2 regions of the Delftia sp. NA_296.1 genome follow, and region 2 is predicted to be linked to the other one. Evidence: predicted binding sites of a transcription regulator. Region 2 holds the regulator's gene; the other holds the start of a gene.

Region 1 (7,840 bases), on a different contig from region 2:
CTGCCAGTGCCCCGCCGCCACGGACGAGGCCACGAAGCCCAGCGCCACGAACAGCAGCAGCGCCAGCGGCAGGCGCTTGGCCGACTTCAGTGTTTGACGTTGCTCTGGCGACAGCATGGAGCGCAGCATACGACGCCCGTCCGCCATCCGCATGACGATGCCTGCCGCCAAAGCCTGTCAGCCAGCGCCTGCCTGCGAATTGCGCGGACAATACCGGCTTTCTTCAGAACCCTCTTGCGAGAACAAGACCATGACCGACGCCAACGCACCCGCCGATCGCCCCGCACTGCCCGACCACCTGTCCATCGACCCGCGCAGCCCGCACCATGTGGCCGCCGTGTTCGAGCACGACATCGGCATCCGCTTCAACGGCAACGAGCGCTTCGATGTGGAGGAATACTGCGTGAGCGAGGGATGGATCAAGGTGCCGGCCGGCAAGACGGTGGACCGCAAGGGAAAGCCCCTGCTGATCAAGCTCAAGGGCGCCGTGGAAGCTTTCTACCGCTGATTTCCGGCCGGTCGCAAGGCCGGCCGCAACCTCTTCAAGAATCAGCGTGCTTCAGCTCGCATCGGCCCGCGGCGCCGGCGGATTCCTGAACTTCTCCCGCAGCTCGGCGCAGTGGTCCTTGGCGGGCAGGGCATCCGTCTTCTGCAGCCAATCCACATCCGAGGCCTGCGCCACCGATGTCTCCCCCGCCTGCGCCACGGCCACCATGGCGCCTGCGGCCTCGGGCAGCCAGGTGGGAATGCCCACGCCGCGCAGCACGTGGCCGCGTCCGGCCACCAGCAGCACGGTCTTGCCGGGCTTGACAGCGGCCCTGGCCACCTCGGCCATGCTGGCATCGCGGGCCAGCTGGATGCGGGCCATGGGCGCCAGCTGGGTGTCGGGCAGCAGGCCGCAGTGGCCTTCGCGGATGGCGTCGAGCTGGCGCTGCCAGCCCTCGGGCGGCAGGTGGGTGTCCAGGTTTTCGTTGCGCATGGCCTGCTTCATGTCGGCGCGCGGCAGGTTGCCCCCCAGCACGGGCACGCCCGCGCGCACGGCGGCCATGACCACGCCGCGGTAGCGCGGCCAGGGCCAGGCCGCGTCCTGCCATTGCAGGGCCTGCTGCACCGCGTCCTCGGAGGCATCGCGTGCCAGGGACGCGGTGGAGCCCGTGCGCGGCGCCATCTCGATCACCAGCGCGGCCAGGCGCTCCTGTTTTGCCAACTGCTCCACCGTGGCCTGCTGCCATGCCTGGTGGGCGACCGCATCGTGCTGCTCGCCCAGCAGCACGATGGGCGCGTCGGACCAGCGCTGCAACTGCTGCGTCCAGTCCCGCGCCGGGGCGGAGGAGCTGGCGCAGCCGGCAAGGGCTGCCGCCAGCAATGCGGCCGCAGCCAGGCCGGCAAGGCGCGGGGTGCGGATGAAGGGGCGGGGGATGGAGCGGACTTGCATGGCCCCATGCTAAACACTGGCCTCGCCCGGGGACGCCATAGGCCCTGTGGGCGTTGGGGGCAGTTGAAAGGATCCTAGGAATCGGGGCGGGAGCACGGCGCAAACGGGCGGCGCTTGATTCAGGTCAAGACGCGCAAATGTGCGGTGGCTACAGTGCAACCATGCATGGCAAGCCCTCGCTTTCGACCAAGCTGCTGCTCATGGGCGCAGCCTGCCTGCTCGCGGCCGTGGCATCGATCGGTTTCACGCTGTGGGTGGCCTGGCAGCTGGAAGGCGGTGCGGCGGCGGTGAACGAGGCCGGGCGGCTGCGCATGAGCATGGTGCGCATGGCCATGGCGCGCCAGAACGAGGCGCCTGCGCAGTGGCAGGAGCGCGCACGTCAGTTCGACGCCAGCCTGGACCTGCTGCGCAGCGGCGACATGTCGCGGCCGCTGTTCGTGCCCTGGAGCGATGCGGTCAGCGCGCGCTACGAGCGCATACGCGGCGACTGGAGTGCGCTGCGCACGCAGTGGCAGGCCGAGGACCATGTCGATGCGCAGGCCATCATGGGCAGCGCCGATGCCTTCGTGCGCGAGGTGGACGGCTTTGTCGAGGCCATCGAGGACCGGCTCTCGCGCTGGACGGCCATCCTGCACCTGTTTCAGATGTGTCTGATGGCGCTGGCCATCATCGCGGCCGTGAGCTTCATGGCCACGAGCTACTGGCTGGTGCTGCATCCCGTGGGCCAGCTGCGCTCGGCGCTGGAGCGCATGCGCCGCGGACACCTGGACACGCGCATGAGCGTGGAGGTGGATGACGAGTTCGGCCAGCTGGCGGCCGGCTTCAACCTCATGGCCCAGTCGCTGCAAAGCTCTCACGCCGAGCTGGAAGACAAGGTGCGCGAGAAGACCGCCAGCCTCAACGTGCAGCACCAGCAGCTGCAGGCGCTGTACGCAGTCAGCGTGCAGGCGTCGGAGGCCGCCAGCCTGCAGTCCCTGGCCGAAGGCTTTGTGCGCCAGGTCCGCCTGGCGGCCCAGGCCGATGCGGCCACGGTGCGCTGGTCCGACGAGGCCAACGAGCGCTATGTGCTGCTGGCCGGCGACGGCCTGCCCCAGTCCATGTCGGTGCAGGAGCACTGCCTGCACACGGGCGCCTGCCTGTGCGGCCAGCCGCGCGAGCAGGCGCGGCTGCGCGTGATCCCCATCACGCCGGCCAGCGACCTGCAGCTGCCGCACTGCCGCGAGGCCGGCTTCCAGACCGTGGTCAGCATCCCCGTGCAACTGCAGCAGCGCCTGCTGGGCGAGGTCAACCTGTTCTTTCGCTCCACCGTGGTGCTCACGGACGACATGCGCGACCTGCTGTCCGCCATGGCGCGCCACCTGGCCAGCGCCATGGAAAGCCTGCGCGCCACGGCGCTGGAGCGCGAAGCCGCCGTGGCCGAGGAGCGCGGCCTGATCGCGCGCGAGCTGCATGACTCCATTGCCCAGTCGCTGGCCTTTCTCAAGATACAGACCCAGCTGCTGCGCGACGCCGTGGCCAAGGGCCGCGACGAGGCGCGCGACCGCAGCCTGGGCGAGCTGGAAGTGGGCGTGCGCGAATGCTATGCCGACGTGCGCGAGCTGCTGGTGCATTTCCGCACGCGCACCAGCGCCGAGGACATCGAGGCCGCGCTGCGCGCCACGCTGTCCAAGTTCGAGCACCAGACGGGCATCGCCACCTCGCTGAGCATGTCGGGCCAGGGCCTGCCGCTGGCGCCCGACGTGCAGATCCAGGTGCTGCACATGGTGCAGGAGGCGCTGTCCAACGTGCGCAAGCACGCGGGTGCCAGGCATGTGGAGCTGCGCGTGGGGCGCCACCCCTGGCGCTTCGAAGTCTGCGACGACGGCTGCGGCTTCGTCCCCGCCGCCGTTGCGCCGGACTCGCTGCATGTGGGCCTGGGCATCATGCGCGAGCGCGCCCTGCTGGCGCAGGCGCTGGTCCATGTCCACTCCCGCCCAGGCGAGGGCACGCGCGTGCTCATCGAGCTGCCGCCGTCGGCCTCGGCCGGCGCGCCAGCGCAGGCCCTCCCCTCGAACGCGTGACACGCTCCCGCAAGAAAAAGACCGCCCCATGTCCTTCTCCAGCCCCATCTCCGTCTTCGTCATCGACGACCACACGCTGTTCCGGCGCGGCCTGATCGCCCTCATCGCCCAGGACGCAGGCCTGCGCGTGGTCGGCGAGGCCGGCGACGCGGGCGAGGCCCTGCGCCTGGTACCCGCGCTGGCGCCCCAGGTCATCCTGCTGGACAACCACCTGCCCGGCGTGCTGGGCGTCGATGCCATCGCGGGCCTGCGGGCCGCATCGCCCGGCAGCCGCGTCGTCATGCTCACCGTGAGCGAGGACGGCCAGGACCTGGCGGCCGCGCTGCGCAACGGTGCCCAGGGCTATCTGCTCAAGACCATCGACGGCGACCTGCTGTCCGAGGCCCTGCGCCGCGCCGCGCGCGGCGAGCCCGTGGTCAGCCCCGAGATGATGGGCAAGCTGGTGGCCGCCTTCCAGTCCCAGGGCGCGCCCGAGCCCCAGGCGCCCGAGCCGGACGAGGCCCCGGCCTCGCCGCTGTCCCCGCGCGAGGAAGAGGTGCTGGTCCAGATCGCCCGGGGCGCCAGCAACAAGGAAATCGCCCGCACGCTGGACATTGCCGAGACCACGGTCAAGATCCATGTGCAACACATCCTGCGCAAGCTGGGCCTGAGCTCGCGCGTGCAGGCGGCGGTGTATGCGTCGGAGCGGCAGCGGGATTAGGCGCTGCAAGAGAAAGAACGCAGGCGGCTACAGCGCCGTTGCCAGCATGTGGCGATACGGTGCCAACTGCAAAAAGGCTTGAATGCCATCCGGCGCTTGCTGCAGGATGGCAATGCTGTTCGCCAGCCAGCGTCTGCGCTCATCCACCAGATTGGAGTCGGCGTTCAGGCCCAGCATGTCGCGGGTCTGGGTCACGCGATGCCGCTGTTTGCGATTCAAGCCTGGACGAGGCTCGATGGTTCCGTCGGTGGACAGCGCCCACTGTGCATTGCAGCCAGGGCCGGGTTCTATGGGCAGCAGACCATTCTTCTTTTTCTGCCCACAGGTCTTGTGGTTGATGCAGCTATGGCCGTAGTTGGTGTAGGTAAAACACAGGTGCGGATGCGCGTTGCGGCCCGCCTTGGGTTTGATGTGCTCCACCTGCCCGTCCTCTGCATCCAAAGCGCTTTCGCAATAGACGCACAGACCTCCCTGGTCCTGATTGAGGTCGGCTTTGACTGCCGCTTTGACGGCGCGGAATGCCAGGCTGTCGAAGTCCGCGACCGTGGGGCGTGGGGTTGCCGCGACGAAGGCCGTGAGAGCCGCCGTAGGAATGGCGCGATGTTCCAGGTCCACCATGGTCAATGCGCCCTGCCGGTATTGCGCGCGGCGAGGAAGCGCCAGGTGGCCAGATCGCTTTCATGGAATTGATAGCCTGCTTGCTGCAAGGTGACGCGCAGGGCCTGCGCGGCTTCGGTCTGCTCCTGGCCTTCACGCACCAACTGCTCGTATTGGCGGATGTCGTCTTGCAGTGGCAACGGCGGCTCCCGGTGGGTTCCCATGATCTTGGCCAGCGCATCGCCCGATTCATGGGCCAGCGGGCTGAAGTCAGGCGTGCGCACGCGCAGGCGGCCTTCGTGCTGCTCCAGGATACGGATCTTCTCGCGCCGTACCGAAGTCAAGACCTGCGGACTGTGCGTGGTGACAATGAATTGCGTCGCCGGAAAGGTGCGCATCAGGTCATCCAGCACGCGCTGCTGCCAGGTGGGGTGCAGGTGCAGGTCGATTTCATCGACCAGCATGATGGCCGGAGCGCTCATGGTCAGCGCGTGCTGAAACGGCGCATAGCTGCCTGGATCATGCTCATCCAGAACAGATGTTGCGTGTATCAGAAACTGCTGGTGCGCGTGGATGTTGCCGTACTCGGCATACCGGTTGGCAATGGCAAGCCGCCGCGCAAAGTCGATGGCCAGCGCCAACATGCTTTGATAGCCCTGGCTCAACTGGCTGACCAGCAGCTCGGCCCCATCGCTGGCGCGCTCCAGAACGAACTTGTGCCGTGCATTGAACTGGGGGTTGCGAAAGGCTCCGCCCAGCAATAAAACCACGGTGGCGCGCACCGCTTCCAGCGAGGAAAACGGCTTGTAGTTCTCGCCTGTCACGCCCTTGTTTGCGCGCAGTTCGGAAGACTCCTCCTGATCGAACCAGGCCAGCATTTCCCGGAAGTCGCTGCGGGGGTTGAAGCAATCCACAAGCGCGGATGTCGGGTGCTCGTAGTTGTTCTTTGCGGAGCGCAAACGCTCAGGCACCTCGATGTGGCCTCTGCTTGCCCCGTAGTAGGTGAATACGGGCGTCGGAGCCGGACTCTCTGTTTTGTAGCTGTCGGTGATCGAATTCAGGTGCTCCTTGAGAGCCGTCTCGCCCCATGTCTGTGCGGGTTTCCGTCCCTTGCCGCTAGCGGAAGGGCGCCAGTAATCCCAGCGCAGATCACCTACGGTGGTGGTCATGATCTGTGCGTAGTCGGCTGTGCTCCATTGCGCTTTTCCGCGTGGTCCTGACAAGGCCTGCAGGCGAAAGTCCGAGTCCTTGATGCCACGGCCTGTCAGTCGCTGGTCTGCCGAGGACAAGTGGGTCAGCACAGGCGTCAGTCCGCTGGCAATGCCATCCAGAAGTGCCGTCTTGCCCGCACCGTTTTCCCCCACGATGACCGTAAGGCGTGGGTCCAGATCCAGCGTGAGGGATTCAAAGCAACGGAAGTTGTTGAGCGTGACGGATTTCAATCGCATGGCGCATGCCTTCGTTTCAAGCACGGGGCAGCCGTGGGATGTCGGCTGGTTCGTGAACAGTCGAAATTGTGCACGTGAATGTCGCTGGCTTCTCATCCCCTGCCACGCATGCTGGCAGAGGCCAACGGATCATTGCGTTCCAGTCGTCCCCGCATCTCCTTGCACCCACCCATCCCCCGCACACCGCAGCACCCAGACCCACGCCAGCGCGGCCGCCACGGTCAGCCCGGTGAGCATGGCCGCCGCGCCCATGGCGTCCAGCGCCACGCCGGCCGCCAGCGGCACCAGCATGCGGCTGGCGGCAAACAGACTGGCCTGCAGGCCGTAGTCGAAGGCCTGCCAGCGCGGGCGGGCGAATTGCATCATCAGTCCGAAGACGCAGGCCGAGGAGGCGCCCATGGCCGCTGCCACGCAGGCCACGGCCGCGACCAGGCCCGGGGCCGGGGCGCCGGCTGCGATGACGGCGGCCAGCAGGGCCAGCGCCGCCACGTTGCAGCCCGCATACAGGGGCAGGGCGCGCCGGGTGCCCAGGCGGCGCGTGAGCAGGGGCGAGGCCGCGCCCGCCAGCGCAGCCACCACGCCGCCGCCCATGCCGGCCAGCAGGGCGGCCTGGGCGGGCGCGAAGCCGTGGTCCAGCATCAGCGGCTTCAGGTAGAACCAGGCCGCGCCGATGAAGGGGAAGTAGCTGACCAGCACCAGGGTCCAGCGCCAGGCGCCGGGCTGCGCGCCATAGCCGCGGACCATGGTGGCCAGTCCAGCTTTGGGCGCAGGCAGCAGCACAGGCGAGGGCGCCTCCCCGGGCTCATGGCGCACCACCCAGGCCAGCAGCAGGGCGCCCAGGGCCAGCGCGCCGGCCAGGCAGAGGAAGGGCGCGCGCCAGCCCCATTTCGCCTGCATGAGCAGCATCATCCCGCCGCCCACGATGGCGCCCAGCGACAGCGCCGCTGCGCGCACGCCCCCGGCGCGCATGCGCTCGGACGCGGGCAGCAGGCGGATGGCCAGGGCGCTGACGGGAATGTCGGCCCAGGTGGCGGCCAGCGCGGCCGCGAAGGCCAGGCCGAACAGCCACAGGCGCTCGGCCAGCAACTGCTGCCAGCCCAGGGCCAGCAGCACGGCCGCATAAGCCAGGCACAGGGCCAGCGCCCAGGCGCGGTAGCGCGGCTGGCCGTTCGCGCTGCGCGCTTCCACGGGCGCGGCCAGCGCGAACTTGATGAGCGCGGGCAGCCCCGCCAGCTGGAACAGGCCGATGGCCGTGCCCGACCAGCCATGCTGGCGCATGACCAGGGGCAGGCCCAGCCACAGGTAGACGCTGGGCGCCGTGAGCGCCAGGTGCAGCCAGCCGAACAGGGCCTGGAGCAGCCAGACAGGGCGGGGAGCTGCGGCCTTCATGGCGCGGCCTTGCGGGCAATGAGCACGGCCAGCGGCGCCATCGGAAACTCGCGCGACTCGATGCGTTCGATGCGCTCGAAACCCGCCTGCGCCAACAGCGCCTGCAGCTCGCCGCGCCGGGTCACGCTGCGGCCCAGCAGGCGCATGGGCAGGTAGTAGGGCAGGGTGCGCAGGGCGGCTTCGGGCGTCTCATCCACCTCGGCATGGGCGC
Region 2 (7,840 bases):
CGCAGCTCGCCCAACAGGCTCTCGAACTCGGCCTCGTGCAAGGCCTGCTCGCGCCGGTCCAGCATGCTGACCAGCAGCACCTCGCCGTCGAGCGCGCGCACGCGCATCTCCACGGGCGCCAGCTGGCCATCGGCGCGGCGCACCTCGGCAATGAACTGGGCTCCGGCCTGCCAGTTGAAGGGATCGCTCCAGAAAGCCTGCTGCTGCGGCGTGGCGGCCAGCACCTGCACGGGCAGGCCCGGGGCCGCATCGGCCTCATAGCCGGTGACGGATTCGCTGGCGGCGTTGGCGCGCAGCACCTTCAGGGTGCGCGCATCGATCAGCCACAGGGCCTCCTGCAGTGCATCCAGCAGGCGGGGCCAGGCGCGGTTGAGCGCTTGCTTGTTCAAGACGCCACCTTCGGTGGATCCAACTCCACCGCCCGTTCAAAGTAATAGCAGACACGCCGGCGCGGCGACAGGTAGTCCAGCGCATCGCGCGGCAGCTGCGCGGGCGCCACTCCCCGGCGTATGCCCAGCTCGGGAAACAGCTCCAGCGCCAGCACGGGCGCCTGCGCGGCCGGCACGCCGGCATCGTGCACCATCACCGAGGGCTTGAGCGGGCGTGATGCATTCACGGACATGACCATGGCATGGCGCCCGTCGGTCAGTTCCACCACCGAGCCCGGGGGGAACACACCCATCATGCGGATGAAGCCATTGAGCACGGGCGCGGCGAACTTGTCGCGCAGCCGGCTGAACAGCATGGACAGGGCCTCGTGCGGCGTATGCGGCGTCTGTGCATCGCCGGGGTTGCACAGGCGGTCGTAGCTGTTGACCAGGGCCAGGATCTGGCCCGTGAGTTCCATGTCTTCGGCCACCAGGCTCAGCGGGAACCCCGTGCCGTCGGCCCATTCATGGTGCTGGGCGATGGCTGTGGTGACCTGGGCCGACAGGCCCATGCGCATGGCAATGGCCACGGATTCGCCCACATGGCGCTCGTAGCGCTCGCGCAGGGCGTCGGGCACGGAAGGCTCCAGGGCCAGGCCGTGCATGCCTTCGACACCGGCCACGGGCTTGCCCGCGTCATGCAGCAGCGCCGCCAAGCCCAGGTCGCGCAGCAGCGATTCCTGCAGGCCCAGGGCCCGGCCCAGAAGCAGGCTGAGCACGGTCACGTTGACGGCATGCACGCTCTGGCTGCTGCCCACGCCATCGGACAGCAGGTGAATGGCCACGTCCTGCGGGCCCGCCAGTTCGGCCAGGCAGCCATCGACCAGGGCCTCGGTGGGCATGCGCGCCTGCTCGGGCGCGCTGGCGATGGTGGTCTCTATGGCCACATAGCCGCGCTCCACCTTCTGAAAGCGCGCATTGCAGTCCTCCAGCCGGCCGCGCCAGTCGGGCACGGACAGCAGCAGCGGTGCTGGCGCAGGTTCGGTGGGTGCAGGCTCGGGGGCCACCACGACGGGCGGCAGCTCCTGCGGCGGCGGGGTGCGCACCTCGGCGGGCCAGGTGTCGCTTTTGTGCGGGACACAGCGCACCACCTCCAGGCCCAGGGATTTCAGGGTCTGGATCTGTGCGCTGGAGGTGATCTTGAAGCTGCTGACCGGAAAGGGATGGTTCAGCCACCCAACATCGAGCTGGACAAACATGCCCGGACGGAGGTCTCGGATATCGATGAGGACGGAATGGTTCACGCGCGGCAACGGCCCCGAGGCTGAAGGAATCGGCAATATGTAAGCCGATGATTCGGGCATTATCTCCAGTTCTGAGGGCCTCGCAGCCAATCCGCGACCCCAGGTGCCAAGTCTGGCCTCAGCTGTTGCTCAACGGCACCAGAGGCTGGGCTTGTAGATCAGGTCCATCCACAGCGCCCATACGGCCACGCCCACCAGCATCAGGCCGGCCAGGCGCGTGCCCCATTCGGCGCGCAGGCCGTTCAGGCGCTGCCGGCCCAGCCGCCACAGCCAGGGGCCGGCCACCAGCCACAGCCCGCTGCCCACGCCAAAGGCCGCCATGGCCAGCGCGCCCTGCAACGGGCCGCCGCTGAGCGCGGCGACCAGCACGGCCGAATACAGCAGTCCGCAAGGCATGAGCGCCCAGGCATAGCCTGCCGCCAGCGTGCCGCCCGGCGCCGACACCCAGGGCTGCACGCGCCGCCAGGCAGCGCGGCCGGCAGACTCCAGCCAGGCGGGCTGGCGGGCCTGCACCATCATGGCCAGGCCCCAGGCCATCACGGCGACATGGGTCAGTGTCCAGAACGGCTGCAGCGCCGTGGTCTGGCTGGTGAGCCAGGACAGGCTCTCCATGGCCAGGGCCGAGGCAGCGCCCAGGCTGGCATAGCCGGCCAGACGGCCGCCGTGGAACAGCGCCGTGCGCAGCCACAGCCGGCTTTGCAATCCATGCACGGCCACCACCTGCGAGCCGCCGCCCTGCCCCGCCCCGCCCGTGACCACGCCGCAGGGCGCAGCGCACATGGCAAGGCAATGGGGCCCGCCGACGAGCCCCATGATCAAAGCGGTCCAGAGCAGCGACAACAGCATGGGGCCTAGATGATCCTCGAAAACCGCGCCCGGTTCTTGTCCGCCTGCAGATATCGGTCAAACAGCATGGCCACGCCGCGCACGAAGTACCAGCCCATGGGCGTGACCTGGAATCCCTCGTCGCTGATCTGCACCAGGCCCTTGACCTGCAGGTCCTCCAGGGCCGCCATCTCGGGCGCGAAGTACTCGCGAAAGCCCAGCAGCCAGGCCTGCTCCATGGGCTCGAACAGCACGGCGCCCTGGCACATGATGGCCATGATGACGGCGCGGCGCACCAGGTCGTCGCGCGACAGCGCCAGGCCCCGCACCACGGGCAGGTGGCTGGCGTCGATGGCGTCGTAGTACTCCTCCAGCGTCTTGGCGTTCTGGCTGTAGCTGGCGCCCACCTTGCCGATGGCCGACACGCCCAGCGCAATCAGGTCGCAGTCGGGCTGGGTGCTGTAGCCCTGGAAGTTGCGGTGCAGCCGGCCCTGGCGCTTGGCCACGGCCAGCGAGTCCTCCGGCAGGGCGAAGTGGTCCATGCCCACATAGACATAGCCACCGTCCATGAACGCGGCGATGGAACGCGACAGCATGGCCAGCTTGTCGGCCCCCTGGGGCAGATCCTCGGCCGCAATGCGCCGCTGCGGCTTGAAGCGCTCGGGCAGGTGGGCATAGGCATAGAGCGCGATGCGGTCGGGCCGCAGCGCGTTGACCTGGGCCAGCGTGCGCTCGAAGGATTCGGGCGTCTGCTTGGGCAGGCCGTAGATCAGGTCCACGTTGATGGAGGCAAAGCCCAGCTGCCGCGCGGCCGCCACCAGCTCGAACACCTGCTCTGCCGGCTGCACGCGGTGCACGGCGATCTGCACCTGCTCGTCGAAGTCCTGCACGCCGAAGCTCAGGCGGTTGAAGCCCAGCTCCTTGAGCACGGCCAGGCGCTCGACGCTGACGGTGCGCGGATCGACCTCGATGGAGTACTCGCCACCCGGCTCCAGCTTGAAATGCTCGCGCAACAGGCCCATCAGCGTGCGCAGCTCGTCGTCGGAGAAGAAGGTGGGCGTGCCGCCGCCCAGGTGCAGCTGGCTGACGGTCTGGCCCTTGCCGCAATGGGCCGTGTGCAAGGCCATCTCGCGCGCCAGGTAGTCCAGGTAGACGGCGGCGCGATCGTGGTGGCGCGTCACGATCTTGTTGCAGGCGCAGTAGTAGCAAAGCGACTCGCAAAAGGGCACGTGCACATACAGCGACAAAGGCATGGCACGCGCTGCGGTACTCGATTTGCGTTGTTGCAGCGCCAGGATATAGTCCTCTGCACCAAAGGCCTCGACAAAGCGGTCGGCGGTAGGGAACGAGGTGTATCGGGGCCCCGGTACGTCAAAGCGACGCAGCAGCTCTGGGGTGACAGCGGTCATGGGTTTTTTCCTCTAATACCTCGACTGTGCCGCAGCACATCGGTCATGTCCTTGACTCATATCAAGAGTTGTTTGAGGGACTGCTGCGACAATTTGATCCAACTCATCGCAATCCACGAGGTCACCGCCGGCACGCTGTGTGCCGCTGATGTTTATCACTCCATGAACCTTCAGACCATCAAAGCCTCCTGCTCCAACTGCAACCTGCGCGAACTGTGCATGCCCATGGGCCTGGATGCCGAGCAGATGCAGCGCATCGACGACATCGTGGCCACGCGCCGCAAGGTCAAGCGCGGAGGCCTGCTGTTTCGCAACGGCGAGACATTCACCTCGCTGTACGCCATCCGCACCGGCTTCTTCAAGACCTGCGTGGCCACCGAGGACGGACGCGACCAGGTCACAGGCTTTCAGATGGCCGGCGAGATCATCGGCCTGGACGGCATCGTCAACGACCACCACACCTGCGATGCCGTCGCGCTGGAAGACGCCGAAGTCTGCGTCATGCCCTTCGACAAGCTGGAAGACCTGTCGCGCGAGGTCACGGCCCTGCAAAACCATGTGCACAAGGTCATGAGCCGCGAGATCGTGCGCGAGCACGGCGTGATGCTGCTGCTGGGCAGCATGCGCGCCGAGGAGCGCCTGGCCGCCTTCGTGCTCAACCTGGTGCAGCGCCTGCATGCGCGGGGCTTTTCCAAGTCCGAACTGGTACTGCGCATGACGCGCGAGGAAATCGGCAGCTACCTGGGCCTGAAGCTGGAGACGGTGAGCCGCACCTTCTCCAAGTTCGCGGACGACAACATCATCGAGGTGCGCCAGCGCCATCTGCGCATCCTGGACACGGAGGCGCTCAAGCGCATCGTCAACAGCCAGCAGTGCCAGTGAGGCTGCAAGGGCAGTAAGCATTCATCCGCCAATGAACAAGGCCCGCTGTCGCGGGCCTTGTTCATTGCGGCGGGCTCTCGATCAGTCCCGCCCCAGCCCCTGCATGGCCAGGTCCGGGTCGGGCTCGGAGACCACGCCGTCATTGAGATCACGGGCCGAGCGGCCCAGCATGGTGGTCATCAGGCTGGAGAGCATGGTCACGCCCCAGAAGGCGAAGAAGGCCAGCGTGTAAATGCCCTGGCGCGACCAGCCCAGGTCGCCGAGCCAATGCAGCTCCAGCGGGTCCACAAAGGCAAAAACCAGCATCTCCATCACGGCGGCTGCCAGAAAGGCAGGCCAGGCAATCCACATCCAGCGTTGGGCCAACATCAGCGATCTCCTTGTGCTGTCGAGGGGTCGACTTCATTGTGCGCCGCGCCAACGCATGGCGCCAAGCCCCGCAGCGCCCTGCACGCCTGTAGGAAACCCTCACCCGTCGCGCATGCCGGAGATGCGATCCGCCATGCAAAAAGGCCGCGACTGCGGCCTCTTGCAGGGGTGCACGGCGATCAGCGGTCCGTGGGGTGATCGTGCGCGGGCGTGGCCGCATGGTTGCGGCCGGTGACGGCGGGCGCCATGCTCTTGGGCACTTCGCGCACGCCATCGGCACGCTCGTTGATCGTGATGCCGTTGCGGTAGTAGTCGGGATCGATCACGGGATCGGCGCCGTTGATGGCGATGATGGCCGTGATCACGGCAGCGACCACCACGGCCGCCGGGCCGGCCACCACCAGCCAGACATGGCCGAACTTCCACCAGGGCTTGCCGGCGTCGGGGTGCGAGGGAGCCTGCGCGGGCGCGGACACTGCGGGACTGGAAGACATGGGAAACCTCTTTCTTTCAGGCGGCAGGCGCGGACCGTGCCGCGCCTGCCAGGAACATCACCGGGGCACCAGGAAGACGGCCTTTTCGGACGCGCGTCCCGCGCCCGAATGCACGGCATCGATATCGAAGAATACGGTGTGCGAGCCCGGCTCGGCCGAACCGTAGGGAATCTGCAGGCGCGCCGCAATGCCGCGCGTCTCGGCCGGGCCGACCTCGACTTCCTGCTCGGACGCCAGCTCCAGCCCATCGAGGCCATGGGCGCTGATGCGGTAGCGCTGGGCCTGCTCGGTGGCATTCATGATCTGCAGGCGGTAGACATTCTCCAGCTTGCCGCCCGCCACGATGCGCGACAGCGAGGCGCGGTCGCGGATCACGTCCACCTTGACCGACTGGCGCAGCGCCAGGCTCACGATCATGGCCACGCTCAAGCCGATCAGCACGGCCGAGTAGATCAGCACGCGCGGACGGAAGATGCGGCGCAGCACCTGGGCACGCCGCCACAGGCCGGCCATGGCGTTCTGCGTGGTCAGGCGGATCAGGCCGCGCGGGTACTCCATCTTGTCCATGATGGAATTGCAGGCGTCTATGCACAGGCCGCAGCCAATGCATTCGTATTGCAGACCGTTGCGGATGTCGATGCCCACGGGGCAGACCTGCACGCACATCTTGCAGTCGATGCAGTCGCCCAGGCCCTGGGCCTTGTAGTCCACCTTCTTGGTGCGCGGTGCACGCGGCTCGCCCCGGCCCGTGTCGTAGCTGACGATCATGGTGTCCCGGTCGAACATGGCGCTCTGAAAGCGCGCATAGGGACACATGTACTTGCAGACCTGCTCGCGCATGTAGCCCGCGTTGCCATAGGTGGCAAAGCCGTAGAACAGCACCCAGAACATCTGCCAGCTGCCCTGCAGCGCCAGCAGCTCGCCGCCCAGCTCGCGGATGGGCACGAAGTAGCCCACGAAGGTGAAGCCGGTCCACAGCGCAATGGCGATCCACAGCAACTGCTTGAGCGACTTCTTCCAGGCCTTCTCGAAGGTCCAGCCGTTCTTGTCCAGCCGCATGCGCGCGCTGCGGTCGCCTTCGACCTTGCGCTCCACCCACATGAAGATCTCGGTGTAGACCGTCTGCGGGCACGAGAAGCCGCACCACAGGCGCCCGGCCACGGCCGTGAACAGGAACAATGCCAGCGCCGAGATGATCAGCAGGCCAGCCAGGTAGATGAAGTCCTGCGGGTACAGCACCAGCCCGAAGAGATAGAAGCGCCGCGTTCCGAGGTCGAACAGCACCATCTGGCGCTGGCCCCACTCCAGCCAGGGCAGGCCGTAGAAAACCAGTTGGGTGAGAAACACCAGGGCCCATCGCCAGCGTGCGAAGACACCGCTGATGGAGCGCGGGTAGACCTTCTTTTCCGACTCGAACATCGACACCAGCTCGCCCGGATCAGGCGTGGCCGGCGTGATCGGAATGACTTTGCGGGGAGGCTTCCCGGTGTCATCCCCGCTCTCGGGCTTCATGGTGGGTTCCTTTGTTTTTTTGAAATATCTGAAAACTCAAAACGCAAAAAGGCGGCGCCGCAGCGCCGCCCCTGTGCTTACTGACGGACTGCGCCGTCTTTGTGCGACATGCCCCAGACATAGGAAGCAAGCACCGCGATCTGCGCCTCGGTCAGCTTGTCCTTCTGGGCAGGCATCTCGTTGTGCTTGCCGTTGTTGATCATGGCCGTGATGGCGGCCTCGCCCCAGCCGTGCAGCCAGATGTCATCGGTCAGGTTGGGCGCGCCCAGAGCCTGGTTGCCCTTGCCGTCCATGCCGTGGCAGGCTGCGCAGGCCGTGAACTTGGACTTGCCCAGCGAGGCCTTGAGCGAGTCGTGCGGGCTGCCCGACAGGCTCAGCACATAGTGCGAGAGGTTGCGCACATCGTCGGGCGTGCCGACGGCAGCGGCCATGGGCGGCATGATGCCGATGCGGCCACCCGTGATGGTTTCCCTGATCTTCTCGGGCGTGCCGCCATGCAGCCAGTCGCCATCGGTCAGGTTGGGGAAGCTCTTGCCGCCGCGTGCATCCGAGCCGTGGCACTGTGCGCAGTTGTTCATGAACAGGCGCTCGCCGATGGCCATGGCCTGGGGATCCTTGGCCATGTCTTCGGTGCTCATGCTCGTGAACTTGGCGTACAGCGGCTCCAGGTCCGCGCG

What was found. The regulator FNR, encoded in region 2, switches genes on or off when oxygen is low (the NO sensors DNR and NnrR bind a similar motif). The targets are predictions, from matches to a motif close to TTGATNNNNATCAA.
Region 1: ACUTR7_RS06195 (type IV pili methyl-accepting chemotaxis transducer N-terminal domain-containing protein) is a predicted target of FNR. The motif match lies at 1,550-1,563, and genes of this name have one in related genera.

What each region holds. Positions count from the first base shown of each region.
Region 1 is NZ_JBQZGF010000002.1:378,019-385,858, reverse strand. It holds gene ACUTR7_RS06210 (DUF445 domain-containing protein) at 1-129, opposite strand, end outside; gene ACUTR7_RS06205 (DUF3297 family protein) at 251-508, shown strand; gene ACUTR7_RS06200 (ChaN family lipoprotein) at 560-1,435, opposite strand; gene ACUTR7_RS06195 (type IV pili methyl-accepting chemotaxis transducer N-terminal domain-containing protein) at 1,597-3,495, shown strand; gene ACUTR7_RS06190 (response regulator) at 3,524-4,195, shown strand; gene ACUTR7_RS06185 (retron system putative HNH endonuclease) at 4,223-4,813, opposite strand; gene ACUTR7_RS06180 (AAA family ATPase) at 4,816-6,240, opposite strand; gene ACUTR7_RS06175 (MFS transporter) at 6,370-7,629, opposite strand; gene ACUTR7_RS06170 (class I SAM-dependent methyltransferase) at 7,626-7,840, opposite strand, start outside.
Region 2 is NZ_JBQZGF010000003.1:180,230-188,069, reverse strand. It holds gene ACUTR7_RS08695 (bifunctional diguanylate cyclase/phosphodiesterase) at 1-389, opposite strand, end outside; gene ACUTR7_RS08690 (HD-GYP domain-containing protein) at 386-1,732, opposite strand; gene ACUTR7_RS08685 (sulfite exporter TauE/SafE family protein) at 1,802-2,518, opposite strand; gene hemN (oxygen-independent coproporphyrinogen III oxidase) at 2,524-3,906, opposite strand; gene fnr (fumarate/nitrate reduction transcriptional regulator Fnr) at 4,069-4,788, shown strand; gene ACUTR7_RS08670 (hypothetical protein) at 4,870-5,157, opposite strand; gene ACUTR7_RS08665 (FixH family protein) at 5,337-5,651, opposite strand; gene ccoG (cytochrome c oxidase accessory protein CcoG) at 5,709-7,163, opposite strand; gene ccoP (cytochrome-c oxidase, cbb3-type subunit III) at 7,241-7,840, opposite strand, start outside.